DNA from 4 places in the Paenibacillus sp. PDC88 genome. Region 1 is predicted to be linked to each of the others. Evidence: riboswitches for the same ligand, from Rfam matches in the RefSeq annotation. Region 1 holds a riboswitch; each other region holds the start of a gene.

What was found. A riboswitch is a leader RNA that binds a small molecule or an ion and turns the genes downstream of it on or off. The one in region 1 is predicted to bind cyclic di-AMP.
Region 2: it holds a riboswitch for cyclic di-AMP, as region 1 does, so the genes downstream of both, BLW49_RS25835 (ubiquitin-like domain-containing protein) here and BLW49_RS17060 (hypothetical protein) in region 1, are expected to answer to the same signal.
Region 3: it holds a riboswitch for cyclic di-AMP, as region 1 does, so the genes downstream of both, BLW49_RS23460 (C40 family peptidase) here and BLW49_RS17060 (hypothetical protein) in region 1, are expected to answer to the same signal.
Region 4: it holds a riboswitch for cyclic di-AMP, as region 1 does, so the genes downstream of both, BLW49_RS23385 (C40 family peptidase) here and BLW49_RS17060 (hypothetical protein) in region 1, are expected to answer to the same signal.

The regions. Positions count from the first base shown of each region.
Region 1 covers NZ_FNNT01000005.1:248,614-254,784, reverse strand. The annotation lists gene BLW49_RS17065 (hypothetical protein) at 1-340, opposite strand, end outside; cyclic di-AMP (ydaO/yuaA leader) riboswitch at 695-862, shown strand; gene BLW49_RS17060 (hypothetical protein) at 998-1,393, shown strand; gene kdpF (K(+)-transporting ATPase subunit F) at 1,523-1,603, shown strand; gene kdpA (potassium-transporting ATPase subunit KdpA) at 1,673-3,343, shown strand; gene kdpB (potassium-transporting ATPase subunit KdpB) at 3,403-5,427, shown strand; gene kdpC (potassium-transporting ATPase subunit KdpC) at 5,443-6,018, shown strand; gene BLW49_RS17035 (universal stress protein) at 6,040-6,171, shown strand, end outside.
Region 2 covers NZ_FNNT01000014.1:8,509-14,679, reverse strand. The annotation lists gene BLW49_RS25835 (ubiquitin-like domain-containing protein) at 86-1,318, opposite strand; cyclic di-AMP (ydaO/yuaA leader) riboswitch at 1,596-1,842, opposite strand; gene BLW49_RS25830 (TatD family hydrolase) at 2,070-2,840, opposite strand; gene BLW49_RS25825 (HD domain-containing protein) at 2,879-4,159, opposite strand; gene BLW49_RS25820 (AbrB/MazE/SpoVT family DNA-binding domain-containing protein) at 4,519-4,773, shown strand; gene rsmI (16S rRNA (cytidine(1402)-2'-O)-methyltransferase) at 4,976-5,866, opposite strand; gene BLW49_RS25810 (tRNA1(Val) (adenine(37)-N6)-methyltransferase) at 5,927-6,171, opposite strand, start outside.
Region 3 covers NZ_FNNT01000010.1:41,933-48,103, reverse strand. The annotation lists gene BLW49_RS23470 (DUF1259 domain-containing protein) at 1,171-1,386, opposite strand; gene BLW49_RS23465 (copper-translocating P-type ATPase) at 1,557-3,605, opposite strand; cyclic di-AMP (ydaO/yuaA leader) riboswitch at 4,526-4,668, shown strand; gene BLW49_RS23460 (C40 family peptidase) at 4,673-5,152, shown strand; gene BLW49_RS23455 (transposase) at 5,256-5,552, shown strand; gene BLW49_RS29545 (IS3 family transposase) at 5,561-6,171, shown strand, end outside.
Region 4 covers NZ_FNNT01000010.1:21,413-27,583, reverse strand. The annotation lists gene BLW49_RS23390 (peptidoglycan D,D-transpeptidase FtsI family protein) at 1-1,953, shown strand, start outside; gene BLW49_RS23385 (C40 family peptidase) at 2,849-3,328, opposite strand; cyclic di-AMP (ydaO/yuaA leader) riboswitch at 3,334-3,468, opposite strand; gene BLW49_RS23380 (four-helix bundle copper-binding protein) at 3,754-4,083, opposite strand; gene BLW49_RS23375 (sensor histidine kinase) at 4,531-5,904, shown strand; gene BLW49_RS23370 (YdhK family protein) at 6,130-6,171, shown strand, end outside.

The DNA of each region.
Region 1 (6,171 bases):
GATCTGCGAGTGCTTCCTCGGCTATTCGGGTCCGTTCCATTCCCCATTCCTGCTCATGATCTGCAACACAGAGCTTGGCCTGCTCCACGGTCAGCTCCTTCAGTACGGCAAACACAGAGATCCATGGGATCAGATCCCCCGGAGCACTCTCCTGTGGCAGCTCAAATTCGGCAAAACCGTGTGCCGTCCCGCAGGTTATTTTAAATAATCCGCAGTAATGATGTTTCTCCTCTGTCAAATAAGGAAGCCGGCGTGAATCATAGCGTATGATTTCCATCGAGCTGATCGCATCCGTCTGGTAAGCAGGTACTGAATTATTCCCCATATAGGCGAGTGCCACGAGCATTCATCCTCCATTAATCATCCTCATTATTATGTTGATCATCATATAGCAGATGCCACCGAGGAGTAAAATGACTCTTGTTCTAAAAAAGCCTTTTTTTTAGCAAATTGGACGAAATGGATGAAAGTAAGCGGTTAATTCATGGCTAATCTCGACCTATTGAACCTTTATCTATCGTTGTCAGCTTCTTGCGCAAAAAGCAAGAAAAATGGAGTTAGAGAGAGTAATGAAGAGAATAATGGAGATATCAATCCTCTCATGAATTCAAATTCGTATATATGGGGACCGGACTTTCTTTACAGCGCATCGGGTGAGGATTATGATTCATGGCATAAAAGCTTAGCGCCATACAATTTCATACCGCTTAATCCTTAAAAGGAGCGGGGGAACCATTGAGGCCTGTTATAAGGCTTCTTGGGGTGAATCCTAAAGAGCATAAAATTTGTGCTTCGTACAGGTAGGGCGACTCTCACGCCCGAATCCGACAGCTAACCTCGTCAGCGTATCCAGAGAGACTTTCTTATATCCGAGCTCTTAATAGGCAGCGGCTTGTTCCCGCCTGCCTGAATAAGAAGCTGTGCAGGAGAGATTTCTCTTGCCCAGCTTCTTTTTTTATGGCCGGATGGAAGGGAGAAACAGGAGGGGAATGAACAGATGTCCGTTGAAGACGACGACGTCATCATCGTATCGGCCGGGAGCAAGCCCGGCAGATTATTCATTAAGACACTGAGAATGAAGGGCTTGCCATTCGCGATCATAGTTAGCTCTGAACATGAGCGTAAAGAAATGCAAAGGCTCTATGCGGAGCCGGTCATCCAAGTGGATTTCTCTGAACAAGCACCTGAGCCGCCTGATTTCCATGTAGGTAATGTATTTCTGTTCGAGGAGAGTCTGCCGGTGTGCTGTAAGTATATCCAAGTTTGCCGGTCATGGACTTGTAAGCCAATTTATGTCATTACAGAGCGAAGCAAACCGCGGCTCATCTACAGAGGGCTTGGTGCGACACATGTCATCTACAGCCGCGGCAGCGACTGCTCTTTCTTACTCTAAACCGGAATCGGGAGGTGCTAAGCAAATGCTGGATTTTATCATGATTGTATTGATCAGCTTGTTGACGCTTATTTCAATCGGAGTTATTAAAGGCTCAGACAAAATCACTTCGGAAGGGAGCGAACAAAAATGATGTGGGTGCTGCTCGCTATTGCAGCTGCTGTATTCATTTATTTGGTCTACGCACTGCTTAACCCAGAGAAATTTTGAAACCGAATTAAGAAATTAATTCGACTAACAATGAGCTAATGATAACTACCAGGAGGCTGATAAGTCGATATGTTAACCGTTATTTCCGTCTGTGTGACCCTAGCGGTCGTGCTCCTGCTGGCTCGTCCTGCAGGTCTATATATTGCAAGTGCATTTCGTTATGAACCAACCCGGATCGATCCGTGGTTCAGATGGATAGAGAGACCCCTCTATGCTGTCAGCGGCATCAAGGAGACGAATCAAACCTGGAAGCAGTACGCAGCTTCCTTTGTCATCAGTAATACGGTCATGATCGTACTCGTCTATCTGATCTTTCGGATACAGGCTCATCTGCCGCTGAACCCGAGCGGTGTAGCGGTTATGGAGCCGACGCTTGCTTTTAATACGGCGATCAGCTTCATGACCAATACGAATCTGCAGCATTACAGCGGAGAATCCGGTCTCAGCTATTTATCACAGATGATCGCCATTGTGTTCATGATGTTCACTGCACCGGCTTCGGCCTTTGCGGTCGCGATCGCATTTATTAGAGGACTTACGGGTAAGCCGCTCGGTAACTTCTTCGTGGATGTCGTTCGAAGTATAACAAGGGTATTGCTTCCGGTTGCTTTTGTATCAGCTATTCTGTTTATTGCTGCTGGTGTTCCACAGACGTTAAAAGCAACAGCAGCGGTAACGACGCTCGAAGGTGGTGTGCAGGAAATTGCAAGAGGTCCGGTAGGCTCTTTCCTGTCCATTAAACAGGTGGGGAATAACGGCGGTGGATTTTTCGGAGTAAACTCGGCTCATCCGTTTGAAAATCCTAATGTATTTACGAACCTGCTGCAGATGGTGCTGATGCTTCTGTTCCCGGTGTCCCTGCCCTTCGCTTATGGCAAAATGGTGGGAAACAAGAAGCAGGGACGTGTCCTGTTCGTCTCCATGGCGATTATGTTTCTCGTGCTGATGGGGGTATCACTCGGTGCTGAAACGAACGGTAATCCTGCAATGGAGGCTGTTGGAGTTCAGCAGGAAGGCGGCAGCATGGAGGGGAAGGAAGCTCGCTTCGGTGTGGCCTTGTCTTCTCTATATTCGGTCGTAACGACCGCCTCCGAGACAGGAGCCGTCAACACGATGCATGATACACTGACACCGCTTGGCGGACTGGTCACTTTGGCTAATATGATGCTGAACACGGTGTTCGGCGGTATGGGAGCCGGCTTCCTGAACGTGCTCATGTACGCACTCATTGCTGTCTTTTTATCCGGTCTTATGGTGGGACGCACCCCGGAATTTCTCGGCAAGAAGCTGGAGGGCAAAGAAATCAAGCTGATTGCGATCAGCCTGCTGATTCAGCCTCTGCTCATTCTGGCTCCTACAGCGCTGGCGCTGTTCACCAATGCGGACACGATATCAAATCCTGGATACCATGGTCTGTCACAGGTCCTGTATGAGTACACTTCATCGGCAGCCAATAATGGCTCCGGATTTGAAGGCTTGGGAGATGCCACACCGTTCTGGAACATTTCTACCGGAATTGTCATGTACTTGGGCAGATATCTCTCCATTGTGCTGCTGCTCGCGGTTGTAGGATCACTGGCTGTGAAGAAGAGCATTCCTGTGACCTCAGGTACATTTAGGACGGACACCTATCTGTTTGCCGCGGTCTTTGTTGGTACGGTACTGATTGTAGGGGCACTAACTTATCTCCCAGCGATGGTGCTTGGGCCGATTGCAGAGCATTTGACGCTGAGCAGATAGTGCAGGAATGATTTTCATAAAAAGTTGAAGCTCTTATTTGAATGGAGGAACGTTCGTCAATGGGACAAAAGAAATCAATGCTGAACAAGAAGCTCGTGCAGAGAGCGATGCTTGAAGCTGTCTATAAATTGAATCCGAAGGTGATGCTGCAAAATCCGATCATGTTCGTCGTCGAAGTGGGTATGGTGATCTCGTTACTGTTGACCCTGTTTCCGGATCTGCTCGGTACGGAAGGTTCACGGGGATTTAATCTGACCGTCACGGTGATCCTGCTGATCACGGTCTGGTTCGCTAATTTTGCCGAGGCGCTTGCTGAAGGGCGGGGGAAAGCACAGGCCGACAGCCTGAAGCAGACCAAGCAGGACATTAAGGCAAACAAGGTGGCTGGCGATCATATCAAGGTGGTATCCTCTTCAGAGCTCCGTAAAGGCGATGTCGTATTTGTGAGAGAAGGCGAGCTGATACCGGGTGATGGCGAAGTGATTGAAGGGCTGGCTTCCGTCGATGAATCAGCAATTACGGGAGAATCGGCACCAGTCATTAAGGAGGCTGGCGGGGATTTCAGCTCGGTGACGGGCGGAACAAGAGTTGTCAGTGACCAGATTAAGGTCCGGATTACGAGTGATCCGGGAGAGTCGTTCCTTGACCGGATGATCTCCCTAGTGGAAGGTGCCAAGCGACAGAAGACACCGAATGAGATTGCGCTAAACACCGTACTGATGAGTCTAACAATTATCTTCCTGCTCGTTGTTGTTACGCTTCCGTTTTATGCGGATTATCTGGGAATCCAGCTGGGGATTCCAATCCTTATCGCTCTGCTGGTCTGTCTGATTCCGACAACCATCGGCGGTCTGCTGTCTGCTATCGGGATTGCAGGCATGGATCGGGTTACTCAGTTTAATGTGCTGGCGATGTCTGGTAAGGCCGTGGAAGCTTCAGGGGATGTGAGCACCATTATATTGGATAAGACGGGTACGATCACTTATGGTAACCGAATGGCAAGTGAGTTTGTGCCGGTTGGAGATGAGACGCAGCAATCCCTTGTGTACTGGTCTGCCGTCAGCTCAGTGAAAGATGAGACGCCGGAAGGGCGATCGGTGCTGGAGCTCATGAAGAAGATGTCGATCACGATGGATGAAAATGCAGCTGAAGGGGAGTTTGTACCTTTTAGAGCCGAGACAAGAATGAGTGGGCTGGATCTTCTTGATGGAAGACGGGTACGAAAGGGCGCAGTGGATTCCATTAAAAAATGGGTGAAGGAGCAAGGTGGCAGCATTCCGTCGAACCTTGATACGAACAGTGATGCCATTGCAACGGCCGGGGGAACTCCGCTCGCGGTTGCAGTCGACAGTAAAATCTACGGACTGATCTATTTGAAGGATACGGTCAAGCCAGGGATGAAGGAGCGCTTTGATCAGATGCGTGAGATGGGGATCAAGACCATCATGTGTACAGGTGACAATCCGCTGACCGCAGCAACCATCGCCAGAGAGGCCGGGGTGGATGATTACATTGCGGAAAGTACCCCAGAGGATAAGATTGCAGTGATTCGACGAGAGCAGGCGGAAGGCAAGCTCGTCGCGATGACGGGAGACGGGACGAATGACGCACCGGCGTTGGCCCAAGCGGATGTAGGGATTGCGATGAACAGTGGTACGGTTGCTGCCAAGGAGGCGGCCAATATGGTCGATCTTGATTCTGATCCCTCCAAGATTATTGAGGTGGTCGCGATCGGGAAGCAGCTGTTGATGACACGCGGAGCGCTGACGACGTTCAGTATCGCGAATGATATCGCCAAGTATTTTGCCATTATTCCGGCGATGTTCATGCTGGCTATTCCTCAGCTTGAAGCACTCAACATCATGAAGCTGGGCTCACCGTCATCTGCCATCCTGTCTGCTCTTATATTTAACGCGATTATTATTCCGCTGCTGATTCCGCTGGCGATGAGGGGGATTCGGTATAAACCAATGAGTACGGCAGGCCTGCTTCGCCAGAATCTGCTGATCTATGGTGTCGGCGGAGTTATTGCTCCGTTTATCGGCATCAAAATAATTGACTTGATTGTACACATTTGGGTATAGGAGGAAGATACAGATATGCAAGTATGGACGATATCACTGAGGGTAAGCCTTGCGCTGATGCTGCTGCTGGGGCTCGGTTACAATCTGCTGGTCACCGGCATTGCACAGCTCACCATGCCGCATCAGGCGAATGGCAGCCTGATCTACAATGAGGAGCAGGAGCCGATTGGATCAGAGCTAATTGGGCAGCAGTTTACAGAGCCCGCGTATTTTCATGGGAGAGTATCCAGCATCGAGTATAATGCGGCAGGCTCGGGCTCGGGCAACTATGCTCCTTCAAATCCTGATTTGATTGCTCGTATGGAAGCCTCCATACAAGAGTGGCAGAAGGAGAACCCCGAAGTGCCCATAAGCCAGCTGCCCGCAGATCTTATTACTAATTCAGGCTCGGGACTTGATCCGCATATTAGTCCTGAGTCGGCAAGGGTACAGATTCCACGAATCAGTGCTGAAACCGGCATCTCTGAGGAAGAGCTTATGCAAATGATCGACCAGCATACCAAGGACAGACAATTCGGCTTCCTGGGAGAGCCTGTCGTTAATGTCCTAGAGCTTAATCTTGAACTTCAATCGAAGCTTTTAATTCAATAAAGGCAGCAGGAGGGGAGCTGAATCGATACCTATCGCAGAAAAACACCGGAAGAAATATTGGCGGCTATTCAGAAGCAGGGCCGAGGCAGGCTGCACATCCTGATTGGTGCGGCCAGTGGTACAGGCAAGACGTACCATATGCTGCTGGAGGGA
Region 2 (6,171 bases), on a different contig from region 1:
TGTCTAAACTTTCGTTCACCTTATATAGCATCACCTAATCTTGATGTTAATACTATAACATCAGGGACGCATTGTAAAATATATTTTAATTCAGTTCCGGCTTCACCGGACCGATAACGTATACTGTTTTACCTTTTTTGCGACCAAAATTGAGTGCCTGCTCCAAGCTGTCATAATACACATCAATTTTGTTGCCTTTGATTGCGCCGCCTGTATCTTCGGCACGACGGAATCCTACGCCTTCAATGTATACCCACCATCCGAGAGGGATCACATCAGGGTCAACTGCAATGGTACGCCCTTCCTGTACACGCGTGCCGGAAGCCGTCTTCGTACCAATGCCCTCTTGTTCTGAGGAATAGGCCGTCATAGATACATTGCTTAGCACTTTTTTGGCCTTGAATGTAACTCCGTCCTTCGTGACAGAATCGCTGTCACTTGAAGCAGATACCTTCTTCACTTTATCAGCCAGATTTGCTGACGATTTCGAAGAGGATGCATTAGAAGCTTTAGAAGCAGTTGCAGTTGCAGCTTCAGCTTCACTTGCAGAGGCAACCACGGTTTCCTGAACTGGCTCAGGCTTCTTCTTCGTTCCTACGGCAATGACCTTGTCGACACGGTTTGTTTGAACCTTCTTGCCCGTCATTTTCTTGGACACCAATTCGCCATCCTGGAAGGTCTTCTCGATCGTCTGGACGATCACGCCTTCCTTACCGCTCTGAATGACCCGGTTATCGCCCTTGTACAAGCTTGGGTCAGCCGTCTTGATCACCTTGAACGGAATCGAAGCTTCTTGTGACGCTGTTTGCTTAGTCACCCGGACTACTCGAATATTAAGATCTGCCTTCACCGCAGTGTCAGCAGCAGGATATACTTTATCATCTTCTGATACTTCGATGCTATGAGCAGCAAGTGCTTCCTTAACGGTATCCTGTGTTGTATAAACTTGCTCTGTCTCACCGTCTGCCGTTACGTTAATCGCTACGGCCCGGTTAATTGTTACTCGATCCCCATCTTCAATCTCATCACTCAAAGACATCGATACTTCGTCATGTGGACTGACTGCGATTGAATGCTCATCCAGCACTTCACTAAGCATTCCTTCACGTGTTTCCAAGGTTTGAACCTTGCCGTCCACGACAATTGAGATTTCTTTGCCTCCCTGACCATACACAATGAGTGAGATCATGACTAACAGTGCGATTGAGAAGATTGCGACTAGTGTGATCTGACGCAGATTCTCATGCTTCCATCGCAACGCGAAAGACTTGCTGGATGATGGTGACTCATGGGTCTCCTCTAGTTGGAAATTTCCCACTTCCTCCGTCCTCCTTCATAGTCCCGCCGTCAAGAGTATTGCATGATTGTATTTGACGCGACTATACCGATTTGTCTACAAAACCGGAGAAACTCCCGTCCGATTCTGCATCATGTGCCACTCTTCGCAGCATGATGTCACCTCCTGTTAACCAACAGTATGACGACAATGTAACTTTTATTCTCCTAAAACAAAGAAGCCAAAAAAGAGTTTAAGAGGAACTCTTTCGTGGCTCCGATAAGTTCAAATGAGAATATCGGAAACATCATGCACGAGTTTTGCCTCTTCAATACGCTTACGGAGTTAGCTGTCGGGTTCGGGCGTAAGAGTCGCCCCCGCTCAGATCCAGGCTGCTCATGGCAGCTGTCCTTTACGTTCACCCCAAGACTCAAGTGTTGAAATCAAATACAGTGGTCAGAGCAAGAGAGACAACTCTCTTAATTCCATCTTCTGACTAGCAGCAGACCACTATATCGGTTCCCCCGTTCTTTGTTAAATTACAAAAGATTCAGCGAGAATGACTCATGAAGTGAATTCAAAGTGGTAAATCAACTCAATGTAAAATGGACTTTACCAACAATCAACAATTCACTGAAACGATGATATCCTGTTTCGATACATGTTGTAAAGCAGTATTCAACTATGTTTTTCTAAATAATTGGTTAAAAATTTGTAATAATCAGCGAAAAAGTCTTACAAAAAGTTTAATCGCTCCGTTTTACTCACTTTTTCGCCTATTTTCCTCTGTCTTTTAACGAATGTCAAATCGTTCCAGTGCATTTGCGGTCGTAATCTCTGCCAATTCCTCCACAGAAATCCCCTTCAGCTCGGCTGCCATTTCTGCTACCAAGGCCACATGAGCTGACTCATTTCTCTTGCCGCGGAATGGATGTGGAGTCAAGTATGGAGCATCCGTTTCGATCAAGAGCCGGTCAAGCGGTACCTTTGCAAGCACCTCTTTGGGCTGCTTCGCGTTCTTGAACGTAATCGGCCCTCCGAAGGAGATATGAAAGCCCATATCCAGCGCCATTTTTGCAGTTTCCCAGCTGCCTGAGAAGGAATGCATCACTCCGCCCACTTCATGCGCCTTCTCTTCACGCAGAATTCGAATAATATCTTCATGCGCATCCCGGTTATGAATCACAATCGGCATAGCGATCTCTCTAGCCAGTCCGATTTGTTTGCGCAGCACCTCATGCTGAACCTCTTTGGGAGAAGTATCCCAATGATAATCCAAGCCAATTTCACCGATTGCAACAACCTTCTCATGTTTACATAATGATGCAATCCATTCTAAATCTCCATCCTTCATCGTGATGGCATCGACAGGGTGCCAGCCTACTGCCGCATAGATAAAATCATAGGTTTCAGCAAGTTTCATCGTAGTAGGAATCGTTTCCCGATTAAATCCTATATTAATCATTCGGGTAACCCCCTTTTCGACAGCGCGCTGAATCACTTCCTCGCGGTCAGCGTCGAACTCAGGTGCATCCAAATGGGTATGTGTGTCGAATAACATCATATATTCTTACTCCTTTCAATGCTGTATCTTGTCTCACATTACTTAAACATGCCGGCAATTTCCGGTGGAAGCTTGGGCAGTGCATTCATCAGCTTCTCCTGTGGGAAGTATAAATGATAATTCCCTTTTTGCATGCCGCTAATGGAGCGAACAATCTCGGATACTTCGGATATATCTCTTTGTCTTTCCTGCTTGTCTAGAATAATGATCTGTCTCTTGCTCCCCGCAATATCAGGTCGGAACACATCATACGGCAGATCGGTAGGAAAATCAATTTCAAGGTCATAGGCTGGATTCAAGCCTGCCTTGAGAAATGCATCTTCAATCCGCTTTATATCCTTCTGCTCAATATAATCCACTTCCACATACTTATAGAGCTTACGGTCCAGGAACCGGGTACAAAGCTCACTCAGAATCGGATCCTTCTCATATGTCCATTCATTAAAGGCAGCCTGAATCGTGGATTCATCGATACGAAGATAGTCTGTGACCGATACATCCCCCTTAATCAGATGAAGGAGAGGTCTGAGCATGAAGTCAAATATGTACCCTTCTGCTACAAGTTCCTTGGCTCTTCTAAAGATTTGACGCAGGACAATTTCGGAGCTTCGAGTGACCGGGTGAAAATACACCTGCCAATACATCTGATATCTCGACATTAAATAATCCTCTACGGCATGCATTCCTGAATCTTTAACGACAACTCTCCCCTGGTAAGGACGCAGCATTCGAAGTATGCGGTCAAGGTCAATAGTTCCATAATTCACTCCGGTATAATAGGCATCTCGCAGTAAGTAATCCATTCGATCGGCATCAAGCGGACTAGAAACCAGATTAACAACTATAGGCTTGTCATACGTCTTGGCAATAACCGAAGCGACCTTTTGGGCAAAATCAGGACCTACGGTACCCAGTATCCGCCCTACTTCTGTATCTCCCAGTATGATTTTACAGGTCCATTCTTCATGATCCATATCAAACGCCTCTTCAATGGAGTGAGAAAATGGGCCATGTCCAACATCATGCAGCAGAGCTGCGCATAGAGCGACAAGCTTCTCTTCTTTTGGCCAATCGGGATATTCATTCCGTTCAAACTGCGATATGATCTTCCTTGTAATTTCATACACACCTAAAGAATGAGAGAAACGGCTGTGTTCTGCTCCATGAAAAGTCAAATATGTAGTCCCCAATTGTCGAATTCGGCGAAGACGCTGAAATTCAGGGGTATTGATAAGCTGCCATATGATCGGATCCTGAACGTGCACATAGTTATGAACAGGGTCTTTGAATACTTTCTCTTCGCTAAGCTTTTGTTCCATCGATAATCAGCTCCTTTTTCAACCTAATTTCTTATAACAAAATTCAATTGTGTGCAACTAAAGTCGGATTTCGACTTTTTCCATACAAATCACTTCATATATTCGACATTATACGACAAAGTTTGTCGAATGATGATGCAGTTTTGATTTCCAAATCGACACGCGTTATAATAATAGATAGATACTAGAAAATCATCGTTAATACCAGTACTCATTCCCTTTCTTCATACAATGTTAACTTAATTCTTCATTTTCAATGTTGACTGATTTGGGAATGGTTGGTATGATGATTAGCATAAAAGATAAAATAATGTCGAATCATGACAGTAATAAGCGATGGCGAGAGGAGTTAGTATAAAATGATGAAATCTACAGGTATTGTAAGAAAAGTTGATGAACTGGGCCGGGTTGTTATTCCTATCGAACTGCGCCGTACACTCGGTATTGGTGAAAAAGATGCTCTTGAAATCTACGTAGACGGTGAGCGCATCATGCTTAAGAAATATGAGCCTGCTTGTATTTTCTGCGGCAACGCTGAGAACGTAACTTACTTCAAAGGTAAAATTGTTTGTCACGAATGTATTTCTGAAATTCCGGCACCTGTGACAAATTAAGTAAAATAGGTTATAATCAATTTTGGATAGAGAAAAGCATACTTTCAATCAGTAATCATTACGATTCCTTTAATATAGATGCTCGCTTTTCTTAAGAATATATAATTGTTATTTCTAACCTTTTTCATATCTCCTTAGACACCTTCCTCGTCAGATCCAATCTGCCGAAGAAGGTGTTTTTTCTTTGTAATCCGCATGAGGTCTATTGTCCCTCTTTTAATAAAGCATTATATACATCCCTTTTGGATAGCTCGCGGTCTGCAGCCGTACTCTTCATCGCATCCTTGCGAGAGAGGCCTTCCTTCTCATAGTGCTCCACATGCGCTGTAAGACTTAAATGCTGCCACCACTCGTTCTGCAGCTCTTTCTCTTCGTCCTGACTTCTTCCCTCTACAATCAAACAATATTCTCCTAGGGGCGGATGCTCCTCAAGCCACTCTATACACTCCTGTAGATTCCCTCGCACATATTCCTCGTGACGCTTGGTCAGCTCTCTGGCGAGCACTGCTCTTCGGTTACCCCATAACTCCTGCATGACGGTCAACGTTTTTTGTACCCGATGCGGCGACTCATAAAACAGCAGGGTGCCCTGCGATGCGCCAAAACTTTTCAGAATAGCCGTAATGTCCTTTTTCTCACGGGGAAGAAATCCGACAAAGGTAAATCTCTCGGTTCCAAGACCAGACGCAATTAGTCCGGACAGAGCAGCATTCGCTCCTGGCACCGTCACCACGGGAATGTCTGCATGAATGGCAAGACGGACCAGGTTTGAACCAGGGTCAGAAATAGCTGGCATACCAGCATCGCTGACGAGGGCTAAATTTTTTCCTTCTATTATATATCGAATTAATTCAGGTCCACTGGCTTCCTTGTTATGCTCATGATAACTAAACAACAGCTCAGGGCTAATCTCATAATGAGTTAATAGCTTACGGGTTTGTCTTGTGTCTTCCGCGGCAATGATATCACATGACTTCAAGGTGTTTACCGCCCGATATGTGATATCTTCCAAATTACCGATGGGCGTACCTACAAGATACAATGTACCTGTCCCTTCTTTTTGTTCAAAGCTCTTCTGTACTTGAATACTCATTGCTAACTCCTCTCCAGTTCCACGTTTCATGGATCCTGCTTCTATCCAATCCAGCGCTAGTCATGTACTCGGATAGTAAATATCCATAATTTCTTTGCAGTATTCCCCATTTTCGTTATACACGATCAGCGGCGGCAGCATTCTGACATCCGGTTTGCCATCTCTTAAAGCCTCAATGAGCACCATATTCGCTTCTTTATCGATTCGTGGATGAACCATGCGAATTCGTTTCGGCTCCAACCGATATTTACGCATTAAGGTGATGATCTCACCGATTCTCTGGGGTTTGTGTACCATGGATACTT
Region 3 (6,171 bases), on a different contig from region 1:
ACTATCTTCGATATAAAAAGAAATGATAGAGTAATTTCCAAAAGTTCGCGAATTCTTTTACTGTACCATATCCCAGTTTCTTAATCGTTTCTTCCAGCCACATGCAAACAAGGGTATACAAAATGTATATGTCAACACCAGATAGAAGATAATGAAAATACAGCTAATCGCTGTAACAGAGACGTGCGCAGCAAAACAAAAATTGCTTAATTTTCAGTCTTACTCTCAGTAAAAATGGACAGTGGGTTCACATTTTCTTTCACGTCGTGGATATATACATAATATAAACTTATCTTGGTAATTCTGTTCAGTTCTATCTAGGAGTATACATAATGGTAGTAGAAATAAATTGATATCTCTTAGGACTGCAGCCGATCAATTTTACAGTATGGATCTAACGATTGGTTTGTCCATTGGTGGAATGGATATGTCCGTTTCTTGTGTGTCCTGGTGATAATGTACCGGTGGATGATCAATGGCAGGAAGGGCTGCTGAGTCCATGTTAACTTGGGAGAATTAAGAGAGAAAAGCGCAGGGTCAAGAGCACCGCCGCGGCAACTTGGCAGAGGTATTAGAAGAAACAATCTCGACTTTTGTTATTACTTCCTCATGTGCACTTGGCATCTTGTTAATGGTGGCGAGCATCTGGAACAACCCATAAGTTCAACGCCGTTATACTTGACAAGACCGGTACGTTTAAAAAGTAAATTCCAAGCTTACCGATGTTGATTCGGAAGGTGATGAGATGACACTTTTTTGGAGCAACAAATTGCAGAAAAAATTGTTGAATACAGGAAAAAATATAGAGTTGCCTGGTACAGATTAATTTGAAGCTATTCCGGGTTTTGGAATCGAAGTCATTAACTTCTTAATATGATGGATCGAAATCACATTGATGGGTTTCTAAAAAAACTAACGTAAATTGGACATAATCACCCAATTTCTTTAGCAAAATTCTATCGTCTGAACTTATACCGGACAGTTTGAAGCTCGGAATTTTTAAAAAAGAAGCCAATTCGGAGTTGTAAACCGGAAGCCAATCTTTTGCGGTTAATACCCTCGTTGATACTCTAGGAACATGTAACTATTCGTGTTTAAGATAGGTCGATGCTTCTGCAATTTTCTTTGCAAAAGACAATGGCTCTTAAATTGAAGCGTAATGTGCATACATTAAATGTGGGTATCAAATAACCAATGATTATGGAGCGAAGTTATGATAATTCCGGCTCTTTGCAAATACCATGTGAAAGGATATACTTCTTCTTGTAACAACGCAGCCTCTCCTAAATTTAATGCTTTACCATCATTATCTAATGATTCAAAGGACCACTTGGAATGTAAAGACAATCCTGAATGACTTTGTCGTCCCAATATCTCTCTGAACATTCTTGCGATCTTTCTCAACCAAACAGACACCGTTCATAATGTTTAATTCGCCGCCTAAGATATTTGCTTATTGGCTGACAGTGACATTTACCATGAAATGAAATTAAGCCCAAAGCAAAAAGAGGATCATTTGAGCCTCCTTTTGCAGTTAGTGTTTGTTTTACACAGCGTTATCCCTTAAGAAGTTTGGCGTTAATTGCTACGACAATAGTACTCAGTGACATCAGTATAGCCCCAATCGCTGGGTCTAGGACAATTCCGACGCCATATAATAGACCGGCAGCAAGTGGAATAGCAATAATATTATAACCACTGGCCCACCAAAGATTTTGTATCATTTTATTGTAAGCTTTCCTGGATAAGTTAAGAATCGAAACGACATCATTAGGATCACTTCTTACCAGTACAATATCTGCTGTCTCAATAGCGACATCAGTTCCGGCGCCAATAGCAATACCTAAATCCGCTTTTGCTAATGCTGGAGCATCATTCACGCCATCCCCTGTCATGGCAACCATATAACCTTCATTTTGAATTTCCGTAATTTTATGAGCCTTTTGATGTGGGAGTACTTCTGCATATATCTCATCTAATTGCAAGTTTTCGCCAACCCATTTGGCGACTTTTTTATTATCCCCCGTCAACATCATTGATTTAATTCCTAACAATTTTAAACTTTCTACAGCGTCCTTTGCGCTCTCCCTGACTTTATCGGCCAGGGCAATTAGACCAGCATATTGGTTATCAACAACGGCAAAGATAACCGTTTTTCCTTGCGAAGACAATTTATTATACTCCTTAATAGGATAATCTACTTTTTGATCCTCCATAAAGCCAGGGCTAACAACCAAAACATACTTACCCTTAACATTTCCCTTAAGTCCTTTCCCTATCAGTGCTTCAAAAGATTCTGGTTCAAATATTTTTATTTCACGGTTTTTCACTTCTTCCACTACACCCTTAGAAATAGGATGTTCAGATTGAGCTTCTAGGGAGCCCACAAGAGTAAGAATTTCAGTCTCTGTATATCCCGAGGCAGGTAAAATATCGGTTATTCCAAATCTACCTTGAGTTAGTGTTCCTGTTTTATCAAATACGACAGCGTTCAATTTTCGAGCTTCTTCAAAGGCAGTGCGGTTACGTATCAATAACCCTTTTTTCGCTGCTATTGCGGTGGTAGTAGATACAACAAGAGGTACAGCTAAACCCAAAGCATGTGGGCACGCAATAATCATGACAGTTACCATTCGCTGTATTGCGAAATTAAAACTGTAACCTAATGAGAGCCACACGAGTAAGGTTGTTAACCCAGCACCTAAAGCGACATAAAACAACCATTTTGCTGCACGATCTGACAAATTTTGAGTTTTAGATTTAGATTCCTGGGCTTCCTTAACCAGCGAAATAACTTGGGATAGGTAACCCTTTTCGCCGCTATTAGTTACGGTTACAGTTAATGCTCCTTCACCGTTAATAGCTCCTCCAATAAGTCTATCTCCAGGATTTTTGATAACAGGGACAGATTCTCCTGTAAGCATGGATTCATCAAGCGATGATTGTCCTTTGACAACGATACCATCTACTGGAATTCGTTCCCCGGGTTTTATCAAAATTTTCTGATCTGGGCGTAACTCCGACACGCGTACTTCCTTGATGATTCCATCAACAGTAATAAGATGTGCTTCAGAGGGTATTAGTTTCACTAATTCCTCAAGCGCATTAGATGCACCTAAAATAGATTTCATTTCTAGCCAATGACCGAGCAACATTATAACAATAAGAGTTGCTAGTTCCCAAAAGAAATCTACATTAGTCAACCCGATGACGATTAATGAACTGTATACGTAAGCTACAACGATAGCTAGCGAAATTAACGTCATCATTCCTGGGTTCTTTTGTTTTAGTTCCCGATATGCACCAACTAGAAAAGGCCTACCTCCATAAAAGAAGACAAAGGAAGACAGTAGAAACAGCAGGACAGTGTCATATGGGAAACGCCAATTTACACCAATTGACATCTGAATCATGGGCGATAAAGCTATGATAGGAATGGTGATAATTAGTGAAATACAAAAGCGTCTCTTAAAATCATCTACATGATGACCGGCATGCTTATCCCCACTATGATGGTGCTCGGCACCATGCTTCTCACTTTCGTGCCCTTGCGTATGATTGTTCAGTGATTGATGTTTCACGCTTTTTTTGGGGTCATTATACATTGAATTCACCTCGTCATAGGATCTTTAGTGTGAAGTAATAGATAAGAAAGTAGGACTACATCACGTAGTATTTTTACCCATTAAGACTAAATTAAACATGTACAATGTATTTAGTTTAGATTTTTATTTGCATTCTTTTCACGAGGATACAATAAAGGAATTTTATAGGAGATGGAAAGATGCGATAAAATGCAAACTAATTTTAACTAAAATTATGTAATTTGTGTTCAATAACAAGACCAATATCTTATATTTTTATTAAGCTTTCTTCACAAATTCTACATAAATTTGGGTTATATAATATTCAATCCTACAAAAGGTTTCAAGTCCTAGTAAAGCAATGAGAAGATTTGGTTTCCGGATATTTTAAAACAGTTTGAAAGGTGATGATTGACACTAAAACATAAATCTTGGATTTTGTTCATGAACAATACCAAAATGTATTTGAAGAATACTGACCTTGTATGGTGGATCGATGGCAGGCATGCAAGGTAAACGAATAGCGTTTATGCACGAGAGACCGTGCCGATATTTATTATGAAGTATGTGCAGATGTGGTGAGGCTTGTTGAGGTAAAAACAAACTGAATAATCAACAATGTAATCTTTCTAAAATGAATGGAGGTTTGTATTGTTGAATGCACCTTTCCTTCCTTTATAGTAGAGTGAGTTAACTGATTCTGCATTTTGTAATCTGTCTCTTAGAGTTTTTTCATGGAAATTGAAATTAAATTAGTTACAAAATTGTTATTTATATATAATCAACAACTATAAAAAGAATGTGGAATTTTTCATTTCATTTTTCTAGATATTGCAGCGATTTGAATGAAAATTGTCATGAAATGAAATAAAAGATGGATTTGAAGGATGTGATTGACAACATATACGAAAATGTACTACATTATGTAGGGTTACAAAAAATTAATTTTTTTGCCTAGTTTCATTTTTGAAAACGGGGGATTCATTCTGAGTGAATTATTCTTGACTGGAAAGGATAAAGGGACCTTCTACCGAACTCTTAACTAACTCTTAACTAACTCCGTAGGCATCCGAAGGGAGAATATGTGTTTGAAGAAATTCATGATATCGTTAATTGGTTCTGCTTTAATTTTATCTGCCGGTGCGACCAATGCATTTGCTGATGATCAATCCAAATTGCGTTCAGAAGTAAGTCAAGTTGTAGGTACCCAGTACAAGTGGGGGGGGACTTCAGTTTCAAGTGGATTTGATTGTTCGGGATTTATATTATACATTTTTGATAAATTCAATTTGAATCTGCCTCGTACCTCAAATGCCCAAGCAAAAACTGGTACCCCGGTATCAAAGAATAATCTAAAACCTGGTGACTTGGTATTCTTTAATACAAGTGGTGCTGGTATATCACATGCGGGGATATATATCGGGAGTGGGCAATTTGCTCATTCTTCCAGCAGTAAAGGTGTAAGAATTAGTAGACTAACTGAGAAATATTACAAGGATCGATACGTTACAGCAAGACGTACCATCTCTAAACAAAGTTATACAAAAATGGTCAGTGTATTGCACTAATACGATTTGTAATTAAACAAGCCCAGGTAATTATGATATGATCCCCTCATAGTAGACAGAAAAAAGCAAGCACATTACTCTGTCTATTATGGGGGGATTTATTATGGGGGAAATTAGAAAAACGTATGATATAGCGTTCAAGAAAAAAGCGGTGGATTTATACTTGAAAGATGGCATGGGCTACAAAACGGTTGCAAAAGAGCTAGGAATCGATCACTCTTTGGTACGCCGTTGGGTGGAGCATTTTAAAATTGAAGGAATAACAGGGCTTAAAGAAAAATGTGGATTAGCAAAAGGTCCTGGTAAAGGTAGACCACGAACAAGAACTGAAGATCCTGAGACTAAAATAAAACGGCTTGAAGCTGAAAATGAATTGCTAAAAAAGCTCTTAAAGATGTGAAAGGTGGAATGGATTTAGTACCTTGTAACAAAAAGTTTGCTGTGATTGAGGAGTTGACCAAAAACGGATATAGCGTCCTCCTTCTTTGTCGACTCGCTCAAGTCTCGAGGAGTGGATATTACCGATGGATAAAAAGGCAAAAGTTCACCTCACCTAAGCAACTTGAGAATAGACAGATTAAAAAGAAGATAGCGGAATGCTATAAAGAGGTACGAGGAATTTACGGATATCGACGGGTCAGAGTATGGATTAAAAAGAAATACGGACTACGAGTAAATCACAAACGAATCCAACGATTGATGAACGGGATGGGGATTCAAGCGGTCGTCCGCAAGAAAAAACTTTATTATGGGAAACGAGAAGCCTATGTGATCTCGAGTAATCTTCTAAACAGAGAATTTAGAGCTTCAAAACCAAATGAGAAATGGGTCACCGACATTACCTATTTAATATTCAACGGGCAGAGACTATACTTATCAGCTATTAAAGACTTGTATAACAACGAAATTATCTCCTATCAGATCAGTCGAAGAAATGATCTCAAGCTTGTGATGGATACCCTCACAAAGGCAAGAAAAAAACAAAAAGTTGAAGGAATTCTCCTACATAGTGACCAAGG
Region 4 (6,171 bases), on a different contig from region 1:
ATCCATTTTCGGCTGAATCTGTTTTTTTTTGGTACCTTTATTGTTTTTTCTATCATTATTATTCGCTTAGCTGTATTACAATTTGTGGAAGGGCCAGTACTAGCACAGAAAGAAAGCGAAAGTGTAACCAAGAGTACTCCTCTACTTCCTGTTCGAGGAACCATATATGATTCCACCGGTAAATATAAACTGGCTTATTCAGAACCTGCTCAATCTTTATATATTACATTATATAAAAACTATAGTCAGTCTGAAGGTGGTCCAGCTAATCCCAATCGAGTGGAAGTTTTAGGCATAGCCGAACGTCTAAGTGATGTATTTTCAAAATATAAAGATCCGGAAGCTGAAGACATGTCAGTAGAGGAGATTGTGGAAGCGATGGACCTTGAATTCAGGCAAGCTCTTGGATATACCCCGAGACTTATAAAAAGCAATTTATCAGATAAAGAAATTGCATACTTTATGCAAAACAAAATGGATTTTCCAGGTATAAGTATAATTGAAGAAACCGTCCGCAAATACGATGATGAAACGGTAGCTGTTCAGGCTATAGGCTATCTGAAGACCTTCAAGACATCAAAGACCATCAGTAAATATGAAGAAATCAATGAACAAAATGATACTCAAATGGATCCCGGTTTGATTTATTCCGAACTTGAACCAGTGGGCGTAGATGGCCTTGAACTCCAGTATCAGGACGTGCTTCGCGGAAAAAGTGGATATAGTAAAATTCCAATAAACTCTCTGAATTTGCCTGAAGAGGGGACAGTCATTGAGCCACCTCAAAAAGGATTAGATATTGTATCATCCATTAACAGAGAAGTGCAAATCCAGACAGAACAGGCTATTCTCGATCAGCTTGAATGGCTGCAGCGAAATCCAGTGTCGGGAAAGCTGCATCCAAATGCAAAGACAGGATTCGCTGTAGCAATGGAAGTCGATACGGGGAATGTGGTGACTATGGCTAGTATGCCTGATTACAATCCAAATGCAGCTTGGGACTATGAAAGCATAAAGTATATTTATCGAAACGGAACGGTTGAATCCTTTCCTCCCAATGATACAGGACAGCATCCAGAATCAACAGTATTGTTAGGGTCGACTATTAAGCCGTTAAGCGTACTTATTGGATTAAACGAAGGGTTATTCAGTCCTAATACTCCTTACTTAGACCGAGGTTATGCGGAATTTGGAAGTGATAATACACGAGTGCGGAATTCAGGGAGTACGGTTATGGGGCTTCTCTATCCAGACACAGCTATTCAAAACTCTTCGAATGCATTTATGGTCGATTTAATTGGTGAAAAACTGTGGATTAAATATGGTAATGAAGGAATTGATGTTTGGGATCAATATATGAAAGAATTCGGACTTGGTGTAGATACGGGGGTGGATTTACCTCGGGAATTTAGAGGGAGAATTGAGTATAACCAAGAGAATCAAACGTCACTTACAGGCTTAGCTTTCGCTTCTTTCGGTCAACAGGGCAAATACACGACTATGCAGCTCGCACAATATGCAGTTATGTTAGCTAACAAAGGTAAACGAATGGAACCGCATTTAGTTAAAGAAATAAGGGACTCAAGCGGAAATGTAGTCGAAAGAATCGATCCTAAAATTCTTAATGAAGTGGAGTTTAATGAAGCTTATTGGGAAACCATTCACAGGGGAATGGCTACAAATGTAGATGTTGCTTTTTCAGGATTTCCATATGACTTTGCCCGGAAAACAGGTACCTCCCAACAGACGATATATAAAGATGGTGAAGCCATAAATGTTGAAAATGGCGTGTTCATCGCATTTGCACCGCGTGAAAATCCTAAACTTGCCGTTGCAGTAGTTGTTCCAGAAGGGGGATACGGCTCTATGAGCGCTGCGCCCATTGCTCGAAAAATATTTGATGCATACGATGCAGAAATCGGGTTAACCGAAGCACCTCGTTCAACTGAATAAATCAAATAATATAATAGAAAGCTCTGTACTTGATAGGGCTTTCTACATTGCAACAGAAAATAGAGTGGAGTATAAAAATGAAAAATGTCCATAGTGATCAATGTAGCGTCTACACATCACAGTTATACGCTTTGAAAAGATAAAGGTATTTATCATAGCGTGTCCAGCAAGGTACGCCAGCTAAATACTCATTAAATCGTTTCATTCTATACTGCTCTAATCTGCACAACGACGGCCGAACACCCTTTTCAGTGTTAGAAACATCGGAGCTTCAGTTGCAAATATTTTTGTTACTGTATTTGTGTTCCCGATATTTACGCTTACCCCACTATATGTAACTAGCTAATTTTGTGCCAGCTAATATCCGATTTTTTTATTTCAGATAATGTAGCTAATGGAGTAAAGTGTCGACACCAGGCTTACTGAAAAAGCAATCTCAACCTACGGTTTCGATAAATTCGAGAACTTGGTAACTGAACCATCGTATGCTTTAAACCGAGTTAACACTTATCAATGCACTTTCTCTCTTTATACTAAGAGTCTATTTATAAAGTAATATTGAATCCAAGGCAAAGTATATACTAAGATCTCCCGACGCCACTTACCCCCGGAAGTTAATATCCGGGGGTAAGTGGCATCTATAAAGAAAAAATGTAGAGTTTTTTATGTGCACAGAGACTTAAGTTATTACTGTAATTTGTTCAAATCAGTTTCTGTTTTTCAGGTGCTTCATTTCGTTAAGTAACGGGAAACGTAAGAACGTATGGGTCATAGCGATCGGCTGCTTATTTCATGAAGATGCCGGGCAGATTGTGTATCAAAATTTGATTCGAAATAATTCAGTCAAAACCCCTTCATAAGGGCGGGGTTGTAAATATAGCTTGTCCTTCCCTCTTTAATGAGAGTCATCAACCATATTAGAAAAACTCTTATCATCAATTGTTCTTCTGGCTGTAACGTACCGTTGCTTGTAGTATGTTTCCGAGAGTTTACTTACTCTTACTCCTTTACTGCTCGAAGAATGAGCAAATTGTCCATCCCCTATGTAAATTCCCGCATGAGATATTCCCTTTCCACTTGTATTGAAGAAAACTAAATCCCCAGTTCTTAAATTGCTTTTTGCTACCGCAGTGCCTGTTTTAGCTTGAGCAGCTGAGGTTCTAGGAAGGTTTTGATTAAATTTATCAAATATGTATAATATGAAGCCGGAGCAATCAAAGCCACTTGCTGCGGTCGTTCCTCCCCATTTATAAGGTGTTCCTACCACTTGGCTGACTTCTGATTGTAATTTTGATTTGTCATCAGCAAATGCACTTGTGGTACCAGAAGAAATAATAATAACAGACCCTAATAAAGACATGATAATTTTTTTCAAGTATAATATTCTCCCTTCGATGCCTACGGAGTTAGCTTAAGGATTCGGTAGAAGGTTACCTATATTCAACACTATTTTGAACAATTCACCCAAAGTGGTTCCCCCGTTTTAAATAAATTTAAATTCGGCAAAATAATTAAAATATTGTAACACTAATAACTGTAGTGTATAAATCGAGACTTGTCAATTATAACCTGTAAAATTTGTTGCTTCTTATGATTTCATGAGGATTTATTTAATTTAGAAAGGTTTTTCATAAATAATCGACAACTTAACAAGAAGTGGGTCATATTTTATGACAGGTAATATCATAACAAATTTGTAATTAATATGTCTTTTTTTATTTCAAAAACTGTTTCAGATTTAATCAAAAATAACCGCTCCAGTTACTGGGAGCGGTTATAAAAGTAGTATACTTTTTTATGTTATGCAGCCATGTTACGACATGCATCTGCACATTTAAAACAAGCTTCCGCACATTTTTGGCAATGGTCATGACTATGTTTTTTGCACTCATCACCACATGCTTGGCATATCTCAGCACACAATGAGCAAATTTCTTTGATAAATGGTGAATTGCTGCTCATTGCTGTTGCAGCAAAAGAGCAGATGTCGGCACATAGCCGATCTAGACGAATACATTCTGCCATCATTTTAATGTCTTCTTCTTTTAAACAAGCATCGTAGCAGTGATTACAAGTCACCATACATCGTAAGCATTCCTCTATACATTGTTTATACTGTTCATGTGACATTTCCATTCTCCTTTCAGTGATTAATTTTTTACATACGTAATTACTATTTACAATTAATCCTCGATACATACTCAAGGACTTGAATGTAAATTAACCAAAAATGTGCAGAATATGTGGAGATAACGAGTGAAAATAAAAAATCTATTTTCTAAAAGCTAATTTAATCAATGATTAGTTCGAAGTATAAATATCACTTTGAAAAGCTAACTATAGCCAGAACTAAGAACTTTAAATCGGTAAGTCATGGCTTATGCACAAAATATTCAAAGTTCAGGCGTATAATAATAATAAACAATCTTATGCTTATGGTGGATAAACGTTTGGGTTTTAAGGAGATCATGGGTTTCGAAATTACAATAGAATTTTGAAAAACATTACTACTTGAAATATTTGATAAATAATTTAAGTCATATATCTGGAAAAATTAATAGAACGGTGGTCATCAAAATGAATCGAATAGCTTTTAAATTAGGAATTATTATCGTATCTCTGCTGTTAGTGGTTCTGCTTTCCTTGGGATATGTCGTTGATAAAATCTTTTCGAATATGTATTATCAAAAATCAGAACAAGATGTGGCCGAAATGGCATCTCATTTTGTTGAAATGGTACATTCTAGTAAGAGCATACCTACAGATTTGATATCCACTATGGCAGAATTTTCGAAGGTGGAGATCTTTGTTTTAGATAGGCAAGGGGAATTATTAGGAAAATCAAGTAAGGCCTCTAATAATCATGTAAATTTCATTACCGCAACTGAAATCAATAGATTGCTTAACGGAGAATCATTAATGATAAACTATAGTGCTGAGAATGGAGAATCCTACCTAATCTCTGGTAAACCATTGTTGGATATTGGGGGTGGAGTTCTTGTGATTTCTTCTCTTGATATCGTTAATGCCTCTATACTGGAGGTGAGGCAGCTCTTATGTTTAACTGGATTGATCGGTTTTATCATAGCGGTGGGTGTTTCATTTTTTTTATCAAGAAAGATGTCTGGACCTTTGGTTCAAATGGAGAAAGCTACTAGAAAAATAGCTGCTGGTCATCTTGATAGTAGAGTAGAAGTGAGTACTAAGGATGAAATTGGTTCATTAGCAGCTGCAATAAATGATCTTGCAAAAGACCTGCAACGATATCAAGATACACGTACTGAGTTTTTTGCTAATATCTCACACGAACTTAAAACACCGATTATGTACCTTGAAGGTTATGCGAACGTAATATCAAAGGGACTTTATGAGACGGAAGAAGATATGAAAAAGTACTTAGAGATCATATCACAGGAAGCTAAACGGCTTAATCGCTTGATTATTGATTTATTCGATTTATCTAAGATGGAAGAAGGTAAATTGACACTATATAAAGATTCGGTATGTATCAGTAAAATTATAGAACAAGTTGTCAATAAAGTGTCAATGAGAGCGGAGAACAAAGGGATAACAATTAAAAATCATATCGACTCAACGTTTATAGTTAGTGGGGATCCTGGTCGACTTGAACAAATCTTTTTGAACTTATTGGATAACTCCATTCGGTATACGAAGGAGGGCTCTATAGAAGTATCAGCACAGCAAGTTAATAATAATATGGTATGTATTTCGGTTACAGATACGGGATCAGGAATTTCAAAAGAAGAACTACCCTTCTTATTTGAAAGATTTTACCGGGTCGAGAAATCAAGGTCGAGAGAACATGGAGGAACCGGTCTAGGACTTGCCATAACGAAAATGTTGGTTGAGTTACACAATGGATCTATTCGTGTATCTAGTGAAGTAGGGAAAGGAACAAGATTTGAAGTGTATTTAGAAAAGGAATATTAGAGAAGAGCACTTTGCTAGTGCTCTTTTCTTAATTTTTTAGAAGAAAATTCTTATTTCAAAATAACTTTTTTATGTATATTATGTACACCTTCCAGGAAATATTTAAAATGACTTTGGAATTTGTTTAATTAAAAATGTGTCGTCTGTAAGGTTTTATGTCTAACTGCTCCATATTTTCTGCAAATTTAGTGGTTATAGTGAGGGTAAATAAAGGAGGAATTAATTATGTTCAAAAACAAAAAATTGATGATCGGTATTATTACACTA